Regions from separate parts of the Streptomyces sp. SAI-135 genome, predicted to be linked through region 2. Evidence: riboswitches for the same ligand, from Rfam matches in the RefSeq annotation. Region 2 holds a riboswitch; each other region holds the start of a gene.
The links. Region 2 has a riboswitch for cyclic di-AMP ahead of M2163_RS30005 (NlpC/P60 family protein). Riboswitches for the same ligand answer to the same signal wherever they lie in the genome.

Region 1 (5,278 bases), 1.1 Mb from region 2:
GCGTTCCTGCGGCGTCGGGGGCGGCTCGGACGGGCGAACGCCGACTTCGTCGTACGGGAGCGGGAGCTGCTGCACGAGCTGTGGCGGCGGCGGGACGTGGCGCGTCCCGCGCTGGACCACGCGGCCCGGACGACGGCACCGGTGGCCGCGCCGCCCTGGCCGGTGTACGGGGTGCACGGGGTGTACGGACATCCGCCCCAGCCGGACCGTCCCGCCCACCCGTTCCCGACGGTCAGCCCGGTCCATCCGGTCCATCCGGTCCAGGCACAGCCCACGGTGCCGTACCCCGCGTACAACCCCTATCGGACCTAGGGCCCGTCCCCCTTACGCCGACGCCTCCGTCAGGCGCCCCAGCTCCTCCTCCGTCAGGGTCAGCTCCGCCACCCTCAACAGCGCCGGTAGCTGCTCCACCGTGCGGGCGGACGCGATCGGGGCCGCGACCGTCGGCTGGGCGGCGAGCCAGGCGAGGGCGACCGTGGCGACCGGGACGGTGTGGGACTCGGCGATGTCGTCGAGCGCCGCGAGCACCTTGCGACCGCGCTCGGTCTCCAGGTGCTTGCCGGCACCCGCCCGTCGCGCGCTCTCCACCGTCGTACCGGCGCGGTACTTGCCGGTGAGGAACCCGGAGGCGAGGGCGTAGTACGGGACGGCGGCGAGGCCCTGCCGGGAGGCGACGGCCTGGAGCTCACCCTCGTACGTGTCGCGCGAGACCAGGTTGTAGTGGGGCTGGAGGGCGGCATAGCGCGCGAGGCCCTCGCGGTCGGAGAAGTCGAGGGACTCCGCGAGGCGTGCGGCGGAGATGTTGGAGGCGCCGATCGCCCGCACCTTGCCCGCCTTCACCAGCTCGTCCAGCGCGCCGATGATCTCCTCGACGGGGATCTCCGGCTTGTCGAAGTGGGTGTAGTAGAGGTCGATGCGGTCGGTGCCCAGGCGCCGCAGCGAAGCGTCCGCCGCCGCCTTGATGTTCGCGGCGGTCAGGCCCGGGAAGTCGGGGTGCTGGCTGACCTTCGTCGCGATGACGACGTCGTCACGGTTGCCACGGGCCGCCAGCCACTTGCCGATGATCGTCTCGGACTCGCCGCCGGAGTTGCCGTCCACCCAGGCCGAGTACGAGTCAGCGGTGTCGAGGAAGTTGCCGCCGGCCGCGGTGTACGCGTCGAGGACGGCGAACGAGGTGGCCTCGTCGGCGGTCCAGCCGAAGACGTTGCCGCCGAGGGAGAGCGGGAAGACCTCGAGGTCCGAGGAGCCGAGCTTGCGAAGAGAAGTCATGCCGGACGCCGGTCTTCCTGAACGGCCGCAAAGTCCTCGTAAACAAGCGGAAGCAGTCCCTCCGGCGCACCGGCAGCCCTGACGTCGGGGGGACGTCGTCAGGGCTGCCGGAGTTCGCGGGTGACTTCAGGTACGGGCGGGGCCGGGTGATCTCAGGTACGGGCGGGGCCGGGGGCCTCAGGGGTTGAGACCCTTGCCGCGCAGCCACGCCATCGGGTCGATCCCGTCGGCAGAGCCGCCCGGGTGGACCTCCAGGTGCAGGTGCGCGCCGGTCACGTTGCCGGTGGCGCCGACGCGGCCGATGACGTCACCGGTGGCGACCTTCTGGCCGACGCTGACGCTGATCGAGGACTGGTGGCAGAACCACAGCTCGGTGCCGTCGTCGAGGGTGAGGATGGTGCGGTACCCGTAGGAACCGGCCCAGCCGGCCTCCGTGATGGTGCCGCTGTGGACCGCCTTGATGAGCGTGCCCGTGGGGGCGGCGAAGTCGAGGCCGGTGTGGTAGCCGGAGGACCACAGCGAGCCGGCCTGACCGAAGGTCGAGGTGATGGTGTACGACGAGGTCGGCAGCGTGTACTGCTTGGCGAGCTCGGCCAGGCGCTCGGCCTCGGCCTTCTTCGCGGCCTCTTCCTCCGCCGCCTTCTTCGCGGCGGCGGCCTTCTCCTGAGCTTCCTTCTCCGCCTTGGCGGCGGCCGCGTCGGCCTCCTTCTGGGCGGCGTCCGCGACGGCCTGGGCGGCCTTGGTGTCGAGCTGGTCCTGCTGCACTTCGGCCTGGGCCAGGATGCGCGAGCGCAGGGCCTCACCGGCGTCCGAGGTGCCCTCGGCGGTGTCGGCGGTGGTGGCGCCGACGCTGCTGAAGGCGCTCGTGTCGTCCGCGGCGGTGTCGGCGTCGTCCGAGATGAGCGAGCCCACGTTGGGCAGGTCCGGCATGGAGATGGAGACCGGCGGCTTGCCGGTGTTGGCGCTGGCCATCCCGCCCGCGCTGACCGCGGCTATGACGCCTACGCCCAGGACGGTGGAGCTGCGGGCGAATCCCCCGCCGCGCTGCTTGGCGACGCGATGCCGGCCGCGTACGGGAGCGAGGGAGTCCGCGGTCGGGTTCCACTCACCGAGCGGGGCCTCGTCGTCGGCGCGGTAACCGCCGTACACAAGGGTGTCGCTGGGTACGTACGGCGCCTCGGGGGCAGGCGGGTTGGACGCCACGTGGGCGCGCTCCTTTCCTTCCTTCTCGCCTACCGGGTTAGCTGACGGGTTCGGAGCAGGAAGGTCTCCTACGCGCGTATACCCACCGTGCTGCCACGGCGGACTACGAGCGATTCACCCCAAGGTGGTGGTTCCCCGGTTCCCTTGCGGAATTCGGCGCGTGAGCACGGAGCCGTCTCTTGTGACGGCTGGGACGACCGCGCTGCGTTATCGAACGTTAATAGACCCGGGGGCCCGATTCCAAGCTGTTCCGCTTGATCATTAACGAAATCCCGCTGGACTTACGGCCCATGAACGGCTAAAAACGGGCGAGTTGACCTTCTTTCAGTAACCACACAGATGTTGACGGTGTGACAGTCGCAGTGCGGAGGGCGCTCACCCGCTCACCCTTCGTCACAAACACCGCCCTACGGCGAGCAACGCCATGCCGTCAGTAAGGAACCCCCGGAACGCGCCCGCCCCGCGCCAACCGCGGCCACCCGCCGCCCCTGCCGCTGCACGGCGACGGCACGGTGTGCGCGCTGCCCGTCCGCAGTTGCGCCCTGCCGCCTCGGCGCGGGCACCCTCGGCGCCTGGCCCGACCGGGCCGAGGAGCACGTCTTCTTGGCCGGGGCCACGCTGCCGCTGCGTGGCCCCTGCTCGGCGGCCTCCCGGAGTGCCCCGGCCACGAGCAGCAGTGCCGGGAGCATGCGGACGAAGGCGCGCGGGTGCGCGACCGGTCCTCCTGCTCCACGCTTCCAGGTTCGCCCGGCTGCCGTCCGTGGGGCGGACCGGGTGATCCGACCGGGGGAAACACTCAGGGCCGGAGTCCAGTGAACTGGATTCCGGCCCTGAGCCTTGAGTAGCGGGGACAGGATTTGAACCTGCGACCTCTGGGTTATGAGCCCAGCGAGCTACCGAGCTGCTCCACCCCGCGTCGTTGTGTGACCAGCATACGTCATCCGCCGGGTGCTTCGCGCCAGGGTTGTTCCGGGGAGGCCGCCCCGTCCGGCGAGAGCGGTATGCGCAAGCCCGTGCAGCGTGCGGCGGAGGCCACCGTGGCCGCGGCGACGTGTTTCTGCGCGTGCACGCCTGGCCTGTCCGGCGCACGCGCCCCGGTGACGCTCAGCCGACGCCGAGTTCGGTCAACTCGCCCAGCGGCAGCGTGTGCTGGGTCTGGAGGACCTTCGCGCGCAGGTAGCGGACGTTGTGGGCGGTGGTGAACACCCCGGTGGGGACACGGTCGTGGACGCCGATCCCCAGGTCCCTCAACTGGCCCGCCTTGTCGGGGTTGTTGGAGAGCAGGTCGATCTCGCCGATCCCGAGCGCGGTCAGCATCTGCGCGGCCGCGGTGTAGTCCCGGGCGTCCTCGGGCAGGCCCAGCGCGGTGTTGGCGGCATAGGTGTCGAGGCCCTGGTCCTGGAGGGCGTAGGCGTCGAGCTTGTTGTAGAGGCCGATGCCGCGGCCCTCCTGGCGGAGGTAGAGCAGGACGCCGCCGCGCTCGGCGATGCGCTCGACCGCCTCACGGAGCTGGGGTCCGCAGTCGCAGCGGGCGGAGCCGAGGACATCGCCGGTGAGGCACTCGGAGTGCAACCGCACGAGCGGGACGGTGCCGGGGGCGGGGTCGCCGAGGACGACGGCGAGGTGCTCCCGTCCGTCGGTCAGGCCGTGGAAGGTGACGAGCTCGGCGTCTACGCGGTAACCGTCCCCGAAGCGCAGCGGGACGCGGACGCGGGAGCGCTGGGTGGCGGCGGGCAGGTCGGTCATGCGGGTACTCCGGTCCGTAGGCATACCTGCTTCAGATTTGAAGCAGTTCTACTGATCGAGACCCTACCCCATGCTTTAAATTTGAAGCAACGGTTTTATGGCGCTCGTCACGCCCGGCCCTCACCGGAACAGGACGGGGACGACCGCCGCCGCCACGGCACCTCCTCGACGGGCCCGCCCTCCCCCTGGAGGCCCGCGGTGACGCTGGTGAAGATCTCCTCCAACTGCCCCACCTGCTCCGGTGTGAGCCGGTCGAAGAGCGCGGCGCGGACCGTCTCCACATGTCCCGGCGCCGCCCGCTCCAGCACCGCCATGCCCTCGTCCGTCAGGACCGCGATGCTGCCCCGCTTGTCCCACTGGCAGCTCTCCCGCCGCACCAGCCCGTCCTTCTCCAGCCGCGCGACGGCGTACGTCAGCCGGGGCCGGGTGATCTTCAGCCCCTCGGCGAGATCGGTCATCCGCAGCCGGCGCTCCGGGGTCTCGGAGAGATTGGCGAGGATGGAGTAGTACAGGTGGGGCATGCCGGCCTCCTGCTGGAGCTGCCGGTCGATGGTGTCCTCCAGGAGGAGCGAGGCGGCGATGTAGGCACGCCAGGCTCGCTGCTCGTCGGGGCTGAGCCAGCGGGTCGTCATGCTCCCAGTGTAGGTTTGCTTCAAACTTGAACCAAGCCCGCCGTCCCTCGACCCGCCGGGGAGTCCTCCGTGCCCCACCCCTACGTCCTCCTCTCCGCCGCGGTCTCCCTCGACGGCTACCTCGACGACACCGGCCCCGACCGGCTCCTGCTGTCCAGCCCGGCCGACTTCGACCGCGTCGACGAGGTCCGCGCCTCCGTGGACGCGATCCTCGTCGGCGCGGGCACGATCCGCGCCGACAACCCCCGGCTCCTGGTCAACTCCGAGGAGCGCCGGGCGGCCCGGGTCACCGCCGGGAAGCCGCCGTACCCCCTGAAGGTCACGGTCAGCGGCTCGGGCGAGCTGGACCCGGCGGCGAACTTCTGGCACACCGGCGGCGAGAAGGTCGTCTACACGACCGACAAGGGCGCGGAACGGGCCCGCGAGGC
Region 2 (5,278 bases):
CGCGAGCTGCATCGCCGGGTCGAGTCCGCCGCCACGGTACTGCGCCGCGGCGATCGAACCCAGCGCGTCCCGTGCCTCGTTGAGCTGCTCCGTCCTGCGGGCCGCCTCGTCCCGCAGGACGTCCAGCCGGGTCTCGGCCGCGTCCGCCCTCTCCTTCGCGCCGTTGTACTTCTCGGTGGCCTCCTCGGCCTCCTGGTACAGCCGGTCCACCTTCGCCTTGACCTGTTCCGGTGTGAGCTGCGGCTCGGCGTGTCCGATCCCGTCGAAGCCCGTCGCGGTCGCGGCCCCCGCGAGGGCGATCGTCGCTGCCGTACGGACCGTATGGCCGCCGGCCGAGCGCCTGCGGGGCTTGCGGTGCGCTGCCACGTGGACTGCACGTCCTTTCGTACGATCGCCCGCCCCGGGGCTCAGGGACGTACGAACGCCAGGGGGGAGCGGCCGTACGACCGCCCGGGGCGGTGTGCGCGTCCGGCGACGGCCTGCACAGGGGGAGCGGGCCGCCGCCGGACCTTCTCGGCGGTGGTGGCCGACTGCCGCCCCTGGCCCGGGCGGCGGTGGGGAGCCGGTCACCTGGTGGAGGACGCTAAACCTGACCGTGTCCGGGAGGTAACGCGTTGTGCGGAAGTGCCGCCAGGGGACCGGTGGGTGACCGAAGGTGACCGCGCTGCCGGGGTGACGCCGTCGACTTCGCGCGGTGCGCTGACCGAAGTCGGGATTCCGGGACGCGCGGCGGGTGCGGAGTGCTATGGGCCGCATATATGCAAGATCTACTCCCGGGGCCGGTGCGGACCTCCCCGCGGCCGCTGCATAAGCTCCGGCCTCATGGACGTACTCATCCATCTCTTCGTCGGCCTGCACATCATCGGCATCGCCTCGCTGCTCGGCGGCTTCCTCACCCAGATGAAGGCGATGGGCCGGGGCACCGCCCGGTTCGTGCCCGCGATGCTGCACGGCGCCGCGACGATGCTGGTCACCGGAATGATCCTGGTCGGCCTCAACCAGGCCGACGACCAGCACGTCAACAACATCAAGATCGGCGTCAAGCTGGCGCTGCTGATCGTGATCCTCGCACTCGTCTACGTGAAGCGGGACGACGAGAAGGTGGACAAGAGCCTGTTCGGCCTGGTCGGCGCGCTGACCACGGCCAACGTCTTCATCGCGGTGCTGTGGACCTGAGGGCGGCACGGGCGGAGTCGACCGCGCCCGCCGCGACGGCCAGCCAGGCCGCCACGGAGATCCACAGCAGTACCTCGCCGGGTGTCCTCAGCCACGGGATGTCCACGGCGGCGGCGACGGACAGGGTCGCGGCCGCCGTCATCCCCATGGGGAACACGGTGGCCCAGCGGCGCACGTCGTAGCGAAGGCGGGGCCGTACGCACTCGGCCGCCAGCAGGACGGCGTACCAGGCCAGGTCGAGCACCAGCAGGGCGACGGTCACCGCGCGCAGGACGCCGAGGTCGTCGTCGTTCCACAGGTACAGGCGTGCGCTGTCGGCGGCGATGAGCTTCGAGCCGGCCAGCGCGGAGATGGCGAGCGCGCCGCCCGCGATCCACTGGTCGCCCGGCCCCCGGAGCACCTGGCGCAGGTCGAAGTGGAACAGCGCGACGCCGTACAGGACCAGGCCGAGCCAGAACAGCACGAGGGCCGTGTGCGCGAGCCAGGCCGCCGACTCCGCCGCGGCGAGCGTGGCGCCGAGGACCGCGAGGCCCTGGGTGGCCACGCAGCAGAGGAACACCCCGCCGGGCATCCGCCGCTTCCAGTGCCCCACGACGAGCACGATCAGCGGCGGCCACAGCAGCGCGGACAGCGCCAGCAGGGCCTCGGCGAGGGTCTGCCGGCCCAGCACGGACAGACCGGTACCGAGGACGGTGGTCGCGGCCACGGCCGTCAGGGCGCCCGGTGTCCCGGCGTCGGCGACCCATCGCGCGCGCTCCCGCAGCAGTCGTGAGACGAACTCGGCGGCCAGCCCGAGCCAGGCCGCGCAAGCGAGCACCAGGGTGACCCGGGACAGCGTCTCGTGACCGCTGAGATGGAGCCCGACCGAGATGATGCCGGTCGCCATGACGGCGGCCCCGGCCGCGGGCGGGCGCTGCGTCCACCAGAGGCGCAGGGGGGAGTGCGGGGAGGTACCGGACATGTGCCGATGCTAGGAACCTCTCCGCGCGGGGCGAGCTGGGCGCGCACGCGCGCGTGGCGAAATGCACGCGAGTGCGGGCTCCGGAGAACGGCCCCCGGCGCCCGAAGGGCCGGGGGCGGGGACTCAGGCGGGGCGCACCACGCTGTGGATCGCCGACTCGCCGTCGTAGTAGATCGACTCCTCGCGGACGTACGCGCCCGGCTTGGGGGCGTGGATCATCATGCCGTTGCCGATGTAGAGGCCGACATGGCTGATGTCGTCGTAGAAGAAGACCAGGTCACCGGGCTGGGCGTCGGACAGGGAGACCGTGGTGCCGGCGTTGACCTGGTCGTAGGTGACGCGCGGGAGGTCGACGCCGGCGGCCTTCCAGGCGGCCTGGGTGAGCCCTGAGCAGTCGTAGGAGTCGGGGCCGGTGGCGCCCCAGACGTACGGCTTGCCGATCTGCGCGCGGGCGAAGGCGAGGGCCTTGGCGGCCTTGGTGGCGTACGAGGAGTCGGTCGCCGTCGGCGTGCTCTCCTGCGGGGCGGCGGTCTCCTGCGCGGCCTGCTGTGCGGCCTTCTCCGCCGCCGCCTGCTGCTGCGCCAGCTCCGCCGCCCTGCGGGCCGCCTCCTCCTGCTTCTGCTTCTCGATCGCCGCCAGACGCGCCTTCTCCTGGGCGGTCAGCTCCGACAGCAGTGCGCGCGCGTCGGCGAGCTTCTTCTGGACGGTCGCCTTGGCCGTCTTCAGGTCGCTCTGCGTCTCGGTGAGCGTCTGAAGGCTCTGGGAGGCCTCCTGGCGCTTCTTCATCGTCGCGGACTGCTCGGAGACGTAGTCGTCGACCGCGCCCTTCTGACGGTTCGTCAAGCGGCCCATCAGCTGCGTCTGGTCGAAGTAGTCCTGCGGGGTGTCGGCGAGCAGGAAGGTCGCCGTGTCGGGTGCGGCGGCGCCGGTGCGGTACTGGGCCGCGGCGAAGGAACCGAGTTCCTCCCGGGCCTCGTTGAGCTTCTGGGTGCGCTGGGCGACGTCCTCGAGGAGCGTGTCGACCTGCTTGCGCTGCTTTGCCGTCTTCTCCTTGGCCGCGTTGTAGTTGTCGGTCGCGGACTCGGCCTGGCGGTAGAGGGCGTCGACCTTCTTCTCGACCTCTTCGAGACTCGGCCGGTCGTCGGCCGGTGCGGCGTTCGCCGACTGGGAGAGCAGGGCCACGGAGGTGAGGGCGGCCGTCGCGAGGGCCGGGGTCCGTATGCCTGCGACGCGCGTACCGACGGGACGCGACTTGCGGTGCGACGCCAAGGGAGGCGACTCCTTCCCGTGCTCCGCCTACCGGGTTAGCTGTCGGGTTCGGGCGCGGTGCTTCGGAAGGTTTGCCCTACGGCTCTCCCCTGCGCGGGAGGCGGCCGATTCACCCCAGGTTCGGTGGGTCCCCGGCTCCGGGCGCGCGGCGGCGCTGCGGACTCGGCGGAGGCCGTGCGGCCCGGCGAGGTTCGCCGGAGGGGGTCGTACGGCCTGCCCGGAACGGTAGCCAACCGGTGTGGCCCCTGTGAAGGTTGATGTTCGATATGCCCGATACATTTTCGTGACCTTCGTCCCGGCCGGGGCTCGGCGTGGGGTGATCCGAAAGGATCTGCCGTGGCTTGGACGGATTCGGCCCTCTCCGGGCCGGGGAGAGGCGGACGCGGCTGTGTCCGTCACCGGATCCTCACCCGCTGCGGAAGATCATCGGCTGCCGATACGGGCGGATGTTCCCGGGGCGGCGCGGTCTGTCAGTGGGGCACCCTAGACTCGGAGAGCGATGAGCAGCCTCTTTGACGACAGCTTCCTGGCGGACCTCCAGCCCCCTCGCGGGCACGGGGAGGAGCCCCCGCCGCCGCCCGAGGACGAGCACGGACCGGAGCAGGTTCCGGACGACCTGTTCGGTGGGAAGTTCGACGTGCCCCCGGACCGTGACGCCTACTACCGCGACGGCGCCCCGCGCCCCGTGGTGGACCCGGCCGCGCTCCTGGAGGGGCTGAACGAGAACCAGCGCGCGGCCGTCGTGCACTCCGGCACCCCGCTGCTCATCGTGGCCGGCGCCGGCTCCGGCAAGACCCGGGTGCTCACCCACCGCATCGCCCACCTGCTCGGCGAGCGCCAGGTCCACCCCGGCCAGATCCTCGCGATCACCTTCACCAACAAGGCCGCGGGCGAGATGAAGGAGCGCGTCGAGCAGCTCGTGGGCCCGCGCGCGAACGCGATGTGGGTCATGACCTTCCACAGCGCCTGCGTGCGGATCCTGCGCCGGGAGTCGAAGAAGCTCGGGTTCACCTCGTCCTTCTCGATCTACGACGCCGCCGACTCCAAGCGGCTCATGGCCCTGGTCTGCCGCGACCTGGACCTCGACCCCAAGCGGTACCCGCCGAAGTCCTTCAGCGCCAAGATCAGCAACCTGAAGAACGAGCTGATCGACGAGGAGGACTTCGCCGCCCAGGCCGGCGACGGCTTCGAGAAGACCCTCGCCCAGGCGTACGCCATGTACCAGTCACGCCTCCGCGAGGCGAACGCCCTCGACTTCGACGACCTGATCATGACGACGGTCAATCTGCTCCGGGCGTTCCCCGATGTCTCCGAGCACTACCGCCGCCGCTTCCGGCATGTCCTCGTCGACGAGTACCAGGACACCAACCACGCGCAGTACGCGCTGGTCAGGGAGCTGGTCGGCACCTCGGAGCACCCGGTCGACGTACCGCCGAGCGAGCACGACCTGCCGCCCGCCGAGCTCTGTGTCGTCGGTGACGCCGACCAGTCGATCTACGCCTTCCGCGGCGCGACCATCCGCAACATCCTCCAGTTCGAGGAGGACTACCCCGACGCGACGACGATCCTCCTGGAACAGAACTACCGCTCCACCCAGACGATCCTCACCGCCGCCAACGCCGTCATCGAGCGCAACGAGTCCCGCCGCCCCAAGAACCTGTGGACCAACGCGGGCGCGGGCGCGCGCATCACCGGCTACGTCGCCGACACCGAGCACGACGAGGCGCAGTTCGTCGCCGACGAGATAGACCGCCTCACGGACGCGGGGGAGGCGAAGGCCGGAGACGTCGCCGTCTTCTACCGCACCAACGCGCAGTCCCGTGTCTTCGAAGAGGTCTTCATCCGCGTCGGCCTGCCCTACAAGGTCGTCGG
Region 3 (5,278 bases), 1.6 Mb from region 2:
GCAGGCAGCCGGCCCGCCACCGCATCCGTCCGCTCCCCATCCCCCGGCAGGGAGCCGGCCCGCCCGGCCCACCACGACAGCCCCGCCGCCGGTACCCCCAGCACATGAACGACCCGTCACCGGAAGGCCGCCGCCATGCCCGGATACCGTCAAGGAGTGACCGACCAGCCCTCCATGCCCCCCGGCCCCGCCGCCCCCGCCGCTCCCGCCCCCGCGGATTCCGCGCCCGCCCTTTTCACCTGGGAGTTCGCCACCAACCCCTACCCCGCCTACGCCTGGCTCCGTGAGCACGCGCCCGTGCACCGGACCCGGTTGCCCAGTGGCGTGGAGGCATGGCTGGTCACCCGTTACGCCGATGCGAAGCAGGCCCTCGCCGACCAGCGGCTCAGCAAGAACCCCGCGCACCACGACGAGCCCGCGCACGCCAAGGGGAAGACCGGTATCCCGGGGGAGCGCAAGGCGGAGCTGATGACGCATCTGCTGAACATCGACCCGCCGGACCACACCAGGCTCCGACGGCTGGTCAGCAAGGCGTTCACGCCGAGGCGGGTCGCCGAGTTCGCGCCCCGGGTGCAGGAGCTGACGGACCGTCTCATCGACGGGTTCGCGGCGACCGGCAGCGCCGACCTCATCCACGAGTTCGCGTTCCCGCTCCCCATCTACGCGATCTGCGACCTGCTCGGCGTCCCCCGGGAGGACCAGGACGACTTCCGGGACTGGGCGGGCATGATGATCCGGCACGGAGGGGGCCCCCGGGGCGGGGTGGCCCGGTCGGTGAAGAAGATGCGCGGCTATCTCGCCGAGCTCATCCACCGCAAGCGGGAGGCGCTGCCCGACGAGGCCAGCCCCGGTGAGGACCTCATCTCCGGACTCATCCGCGCCTCCGACCACGGTGAGCACCTCACCGAGAACGAGGCCGCGGCCATGGCGTTCATCCTCCTCTTCGCAGGCTTCGAGACCACGGTCAACCTGATCGGCAACGGCATGTACGCCCTCCTCACCCACCCCGAGCAGCGGAACCGGCTGACAAAGTCGCTGGCCCGGCAGGAACGGGGTCTCCTGGAGACCGGAGTGGAGGAACTGCTCAGGTACGACGGCCCGGTCGAACTGGCCACCTGGCGGTTCGCCACCGAACCCCTGCGGATCGGCGGGCAGGACGTCGCCACCGGGGACCCGGTGCTCGTCGTGCTGGCGGCCGCGGACCGGGACCCGGAGCGGTTCACCGACCCGGATGTGCTCGATCTGTCCCGCCGTGACAATCAGCACCTCGGTTACGGCCACGGCATCCACTACTGCCTCGGTGCCCCGCTCGCCCGACTGGAAGGACAGACGGCGCTCGCCACGCTTCTCACCCGTCTCCCGGACCTACAACTCGCGGTGGATTCGGCCGATTTGCGCTGGCGTGGCGGACTCATCATGCGTGGACTGCGTACTTTGCCCGTGGAGTTCACGCCCGTCCGGTAATCGACCGAGGGGTCCGGCCTATCCCGGCACGGAGCCGGCTAAACCTGACACGCCCTCAACCTTGTGATCTTCACGTGATCTACGCGGCATTAACTTGTGACAAGTGATCGAATCCCTATACGTTCACGGACCAGCGCGGTGCCCCGCACCACGTGCCGCGCGGGTACTTGCTGTCTCGGGAAAGGTCCCCCCATGCTCTCCGGGAACGGTCGTCACCGTCGCCCCCGTCAGGCCCCGGCTCTCCTCGTGGCGGCCGGTGTGACGGGCTCCGCCATCGCGATCCCCCTGCTCGGGGCGACCGGAGCGAGCGCCGCCACCGGCACCACCTGGGACCGGGTCGCGGAGTGCGAGAGCGGTGGCTCCTGGAGCGAGAACGAGGGCAACGGCTACTACGGCGGCCTCCAGATGTCCCAGGAGAACTGGGAGAAGTACGGCGGCCTCGAATACGCCGAGACCGCGGACCTCGCCAGCCGCAACCAGCAGATAGCCGTGGCCGAGAAGCTCCTCGCGGACCAGGGCATCGCCGCCTGGCCGACCTGCGGTCTGCTCAACGGGCTCAGCAAGGACGCGAGCTCGGCCGACGTCGACACGGGCGTGGGGAGCGGTACCCCCTCGGCCTCGGCGTCCGGCTCGTCCGACTCGTCCAGTTCATCTGGTTCCTCCGGTTCCTCCGGTTCCTCCAAGTCGTCGGACACCGAGGAGTCCTCCGGCCTCCTCGACGCGCTGGACGGCTCGTCCGCCTCGCCGTCACCGTCGGCCACTCCCTCCGGCGACGGCGGTTCGGCCGAGTCGGACAAAAAGAACTCTTCGGAATCCAAGGACTCCGCGACGGAAGACGCTCGGTCGTCCGACGGCTCCCCCGTGGTGAGCCCGGAAGAGGACGAAGCGGACAAGTCGTGGCAGGTGGGCAGTTCTTCGGCCCTCGTGGACGTCGGTGCTCTCGGTTCCGGCAAGCACCGCGGCGACAGTGCCGAGGAGAATGCGACGAAGAGCACGGCCTCCTCCTCGACCGGCCGGCACGCCGCCGCCACTTACACCGTCCAGGCGGGCGACTCGCTCGCCTCCATCGCCGACTCCCTTGGCCTCGACGGCGGATGGCGCGCCCTCTACGCCGAGAACAAGGACCGCATCGGGGCCGACCCGAGCAACATCGTCGCCGGTCAGACGCTCGACACAGGGGCTGAATAGGGTCGAAAAGACCTGAAAAACAGCGGGAGTTCACGTCATACTTCGCACTGAATGTCCACTTTGGTGAAAGTGTGGGATGAGTCTCAGAAGCCCTGATCGTCTTTGAAATTCCGCCGAGCGCGTGTCTACGGTCGTGACCGCTCGGCAACCCGAGCCCCGTCTGCCGCAACGCCGAATCCTGCCAGCGGCCGTACGGGAACAGTCGTCGCGTCAAGCGCCGTAGGCAGGAGCGGGGGACCCAAGGTAAGCGCCGGGCCCAGCAGTTCACGCTGGACCGGCTTGGGGTGAAGCCGCGCACCGCAGGGTGTGCGACCGGGCAACTCAACCGGCCCGAACCCGACAGCTCACCTCGCAGGCGTCGGTGAGGGGATCGATCCATGCTGTTTTCCGGCAAGGGCAAGCACCGTCGTCCGTCCAAGGCCACCCGCGCCGCCGCGCTCGCCGGCGTCACCGGTGTCGCCATCGCCGCCCCGCTGATGGCGGCCGGCAACGCCTCCGCCGCCACCGCCTCCGAGTGGGACGCCGTCGCCCAGTGCGAGTCCGGCGGGAACTGGTCCATCAACACCGGCAACGGCTACTACGGCGGCCTGCAGTTCTCGGCCTCCACCTGGGCCGCGTACGGCGGCACGCAGTACGCCGCGCAGGCCAACCAGGCCAGCAAGGCCCAGCAGATCGCCGTCGCCGAGAAGGTCCTCGCCTCCCAGGGCAAGGGCGCCTGGCCGGTCTGCGGAGTGGGCCTGTCCAGCGCCGCCTACAACGGCGGCAGCGGCTCGTCCTCCGCCGGCTCCTCGAACTCGGGCACCAGCACCCGTTCGACCGACGAGCAGAGCGCCTCCCGCTCCTCCGAGCGCCCGGCCGCCAAGAAGACCGTCACCACCCCGACCGGCAAGAAGGTCAAGAAGGGCGACGGCGAGTACAAGGTCGTCAAGGGTGACACCCTCAGCTCGATCGCCGAGAAGCACAAGGTCAAGGGCGGCTGGCAGAAGCTGTTCAAGCTGAACAAGGACATCATCGACGATGCCGACTTCATCTTCCCGGGCCAGCAGCTGCACCTGAAGTAGGCCCCAGCTGAACCACAGGGCCCTCACAGCCGTGTCCTCCAGGATGAGGGCCTCGTGAGGGTCACCCCCCGTCCCCACGGGCTCCCCGCTCCGGTGCGTGTTCCCCCGTACGCACCGGGGCGGGGCTTTTTGTGTGTGCTCGCGTGGGCCGCTCTGTTCACGGGCCTCTTTTGTTCAGTTCAGAAACAATTTACTCTCGGTTTCGTCCACAGGTCGGTCCACACGGTGGCCGATGCCCCGGAGCCGGTTAGGCTCTAGTCGCAAGGCTCACCATCCAAGAAGGAGATGCTCGTGCCGTCCATCGACGTCGTCGTAGCCAGGGAAATCCTCGACTCGCGAGGCAACCCCACCGTCGAGGTCGAGGTCGGCCTCGACGACGGCAGCACCGGTCGTGCCGCCGTCCCGTCCGGCGCCTCCACCGGTGCCTTCGAGGCCATCGAGCTGCGTGACGGTGACCCGAACCGCTACCAGGGCAAGGGTGTCGAGAAGGCCGTCCTCGCCGTCATCGAGCAGATCGGCCCGGAGCTCGTCGGCTACGACGCCACCGAGCAGCGCCTGATCGACCAGGCGATGTTCGACCTGGACGCCACCGACAACAAGGGCTCGCTCGGCGCCAACGCCATCCTCGGCGTCTCGCTCGCCGTCGCCCACGCCGCCTCCGAGGCCAGCGACCTCCCGCTCTTCCGCTACCTGGGCGGCCCGAACGCGCACCTGCTGCCGGTGCCGATGATGAACATCCTGAACGGCGGCTCGCACGCCGACTCCAACGTGGACATCCAGGAGTTCATGATCGCCCCGATCGGCGCGGAGTCCTTCTCCGAGGCGCTGCGCTGGGGCACCGAGGTCTACCACACCCTCAAGAAGGTCCTGAAGAGCAAGGGCCTGTCCACCGGCCTCGGCGACGAGGGCGGCTTCGCCCCGAACCTCGAGTCCAACCGCGCCGCCCTGGACCTCATCCTCGAAGCGATCAAGGAAGCCGGTTACATCCCCGGCGAGCAGGTCGCCCTCGCCCTCGACGTCGCCGCCTCCGAGTTCTACAAGGACGGCAAGTACCAGTTCGAGGGCAAGGACCGCTCCGCCGCCGAGATGACGGAGTACTACGAGGAGCTCGTGGCGGCCTACCCGCTCGTCTCCATCGAGGACCCGCTGTTCGAGGACGACTGGGCCGGCTGGAAGGTCCTCACCGACAAGCTGGGCGACAAGGTCCAGATCGTCGGCGACGACCTGTTCGTCACCAACCCGGAGCGCCTGGCCCGCGGCATCGAGGACGGCGCCGCCAACGCGCTGCTCGTCAAGGTGAACCAGATCGGCTCCCTGACCGAGACCCTCGACGCCGTCGAGCTCGCCCAGCGCAGCGGCTTCAAGTGCATGATGTCCCACCGCTCCGGCGAGACCGAGGACGTCACCATCGCCGACCTCGCCGTCGCCACCAACTGCGGCCAGATCAAGACCGGCGCCCCGGCCCGCTCCGAGCGCGTCGCCAAGTACAACCAGCTCCTGCGCATCGAGGAGATCCTCGACGACGCCGCGGTGTACGCCGGCCGCAGCGCCTTCCCGCGCTTCAA

Region 1: another riboswitch for cyclic di-AMP. It lies ahead of M2163_RS24705 (M23 family metallopeptidase); the one in region 2 lies ahead of M2163_RS30005 (NlpC/P60 family protein).
Region 3: another riboswitch for cyclic di-AMP. It lies ahead of M2163_RS22240 (transglycosylase family protein); the one in region 2 lies ahead of M2163_RS30005 (NlpC/P60 family protein).

Annotation. Positions count from the first base shown of each region.
Region 1 covers NZ_JARXYP010000002.1:4,488,809-4,494,086, forward strand. The annotation lists gene M2163_RS24695 (PrsW family intramembrane metalloprotease) at 1-312, shown strand, start outside; gene M2163_RS24700 (aldo/keto reductase) at 325-1,269, opposite strand; gene M2163_RS24705 (M23 family metallopeptidase) at 1,447-2,472, opposite strand; cyclic di-AMP (ydaO/yuaA leader) riboswitch at 2,484-2,641, opposite strand; tRNA gene M2163_RS24710 (tRNA-Met) at 3,315-3,388, opposite strand; gene ribA (GTP cyclohydrolase II) at 3,577-4,218, opposite strand; gene M2163_RS24720 (MarR family transcriptional regulator) at 4,326-4,850, opposite strand; gene M2163_RS24725 (dihydrofolate reductase family protein) at 4,920-5,278, shown strand, end outside.
Region 2 covers NZ_JARXYP010000002.1:5,598,589-5,603,866, forward strand. The annotation lists gene M2163_RS29990 (NlpC/P60 family protein) at 1-366, opposite strand, end outside; gene M2163_RS29995 (hypothetical protein) at 823-1,176, shown strand; gene M2163_RS30000 (tellurite resistance/C4-dicarboxylate transporter family protein) at 1,154-2,137, opposite strand; gene M2163_RS30005 (NlpC/P60 family protein) at 2,261-3,406, opposite strand; cyclic di-AMP (ydaO/yuaA leader) riboswitch at 3,415-3,584, opposite strand; gene pcrA (DNA helicase PcrA) at 3,906-5,278, shown strand, end outside.
Region 3 covers NZ_JARXYP010000002.1:3,952,659-3,957,936, reverse strand. The annotation lists gene M2163_RS22250 (cytochrome P450) at 175-1,464, shown strand; gene M2163_RS22245 (transglycosylase family protein) at 1,657-2,652, shown strand; cyclic di-AMP (ydaO/yuaA leader) riboswitch at 2,858-3,025, shown strand; gene M2163_RS22240 (transglycosylase family protein) at 3,030-3,713, shown strand; gene eno (phosphopyruvate hydratase) at 3,999-5,278, shown strand, end outside.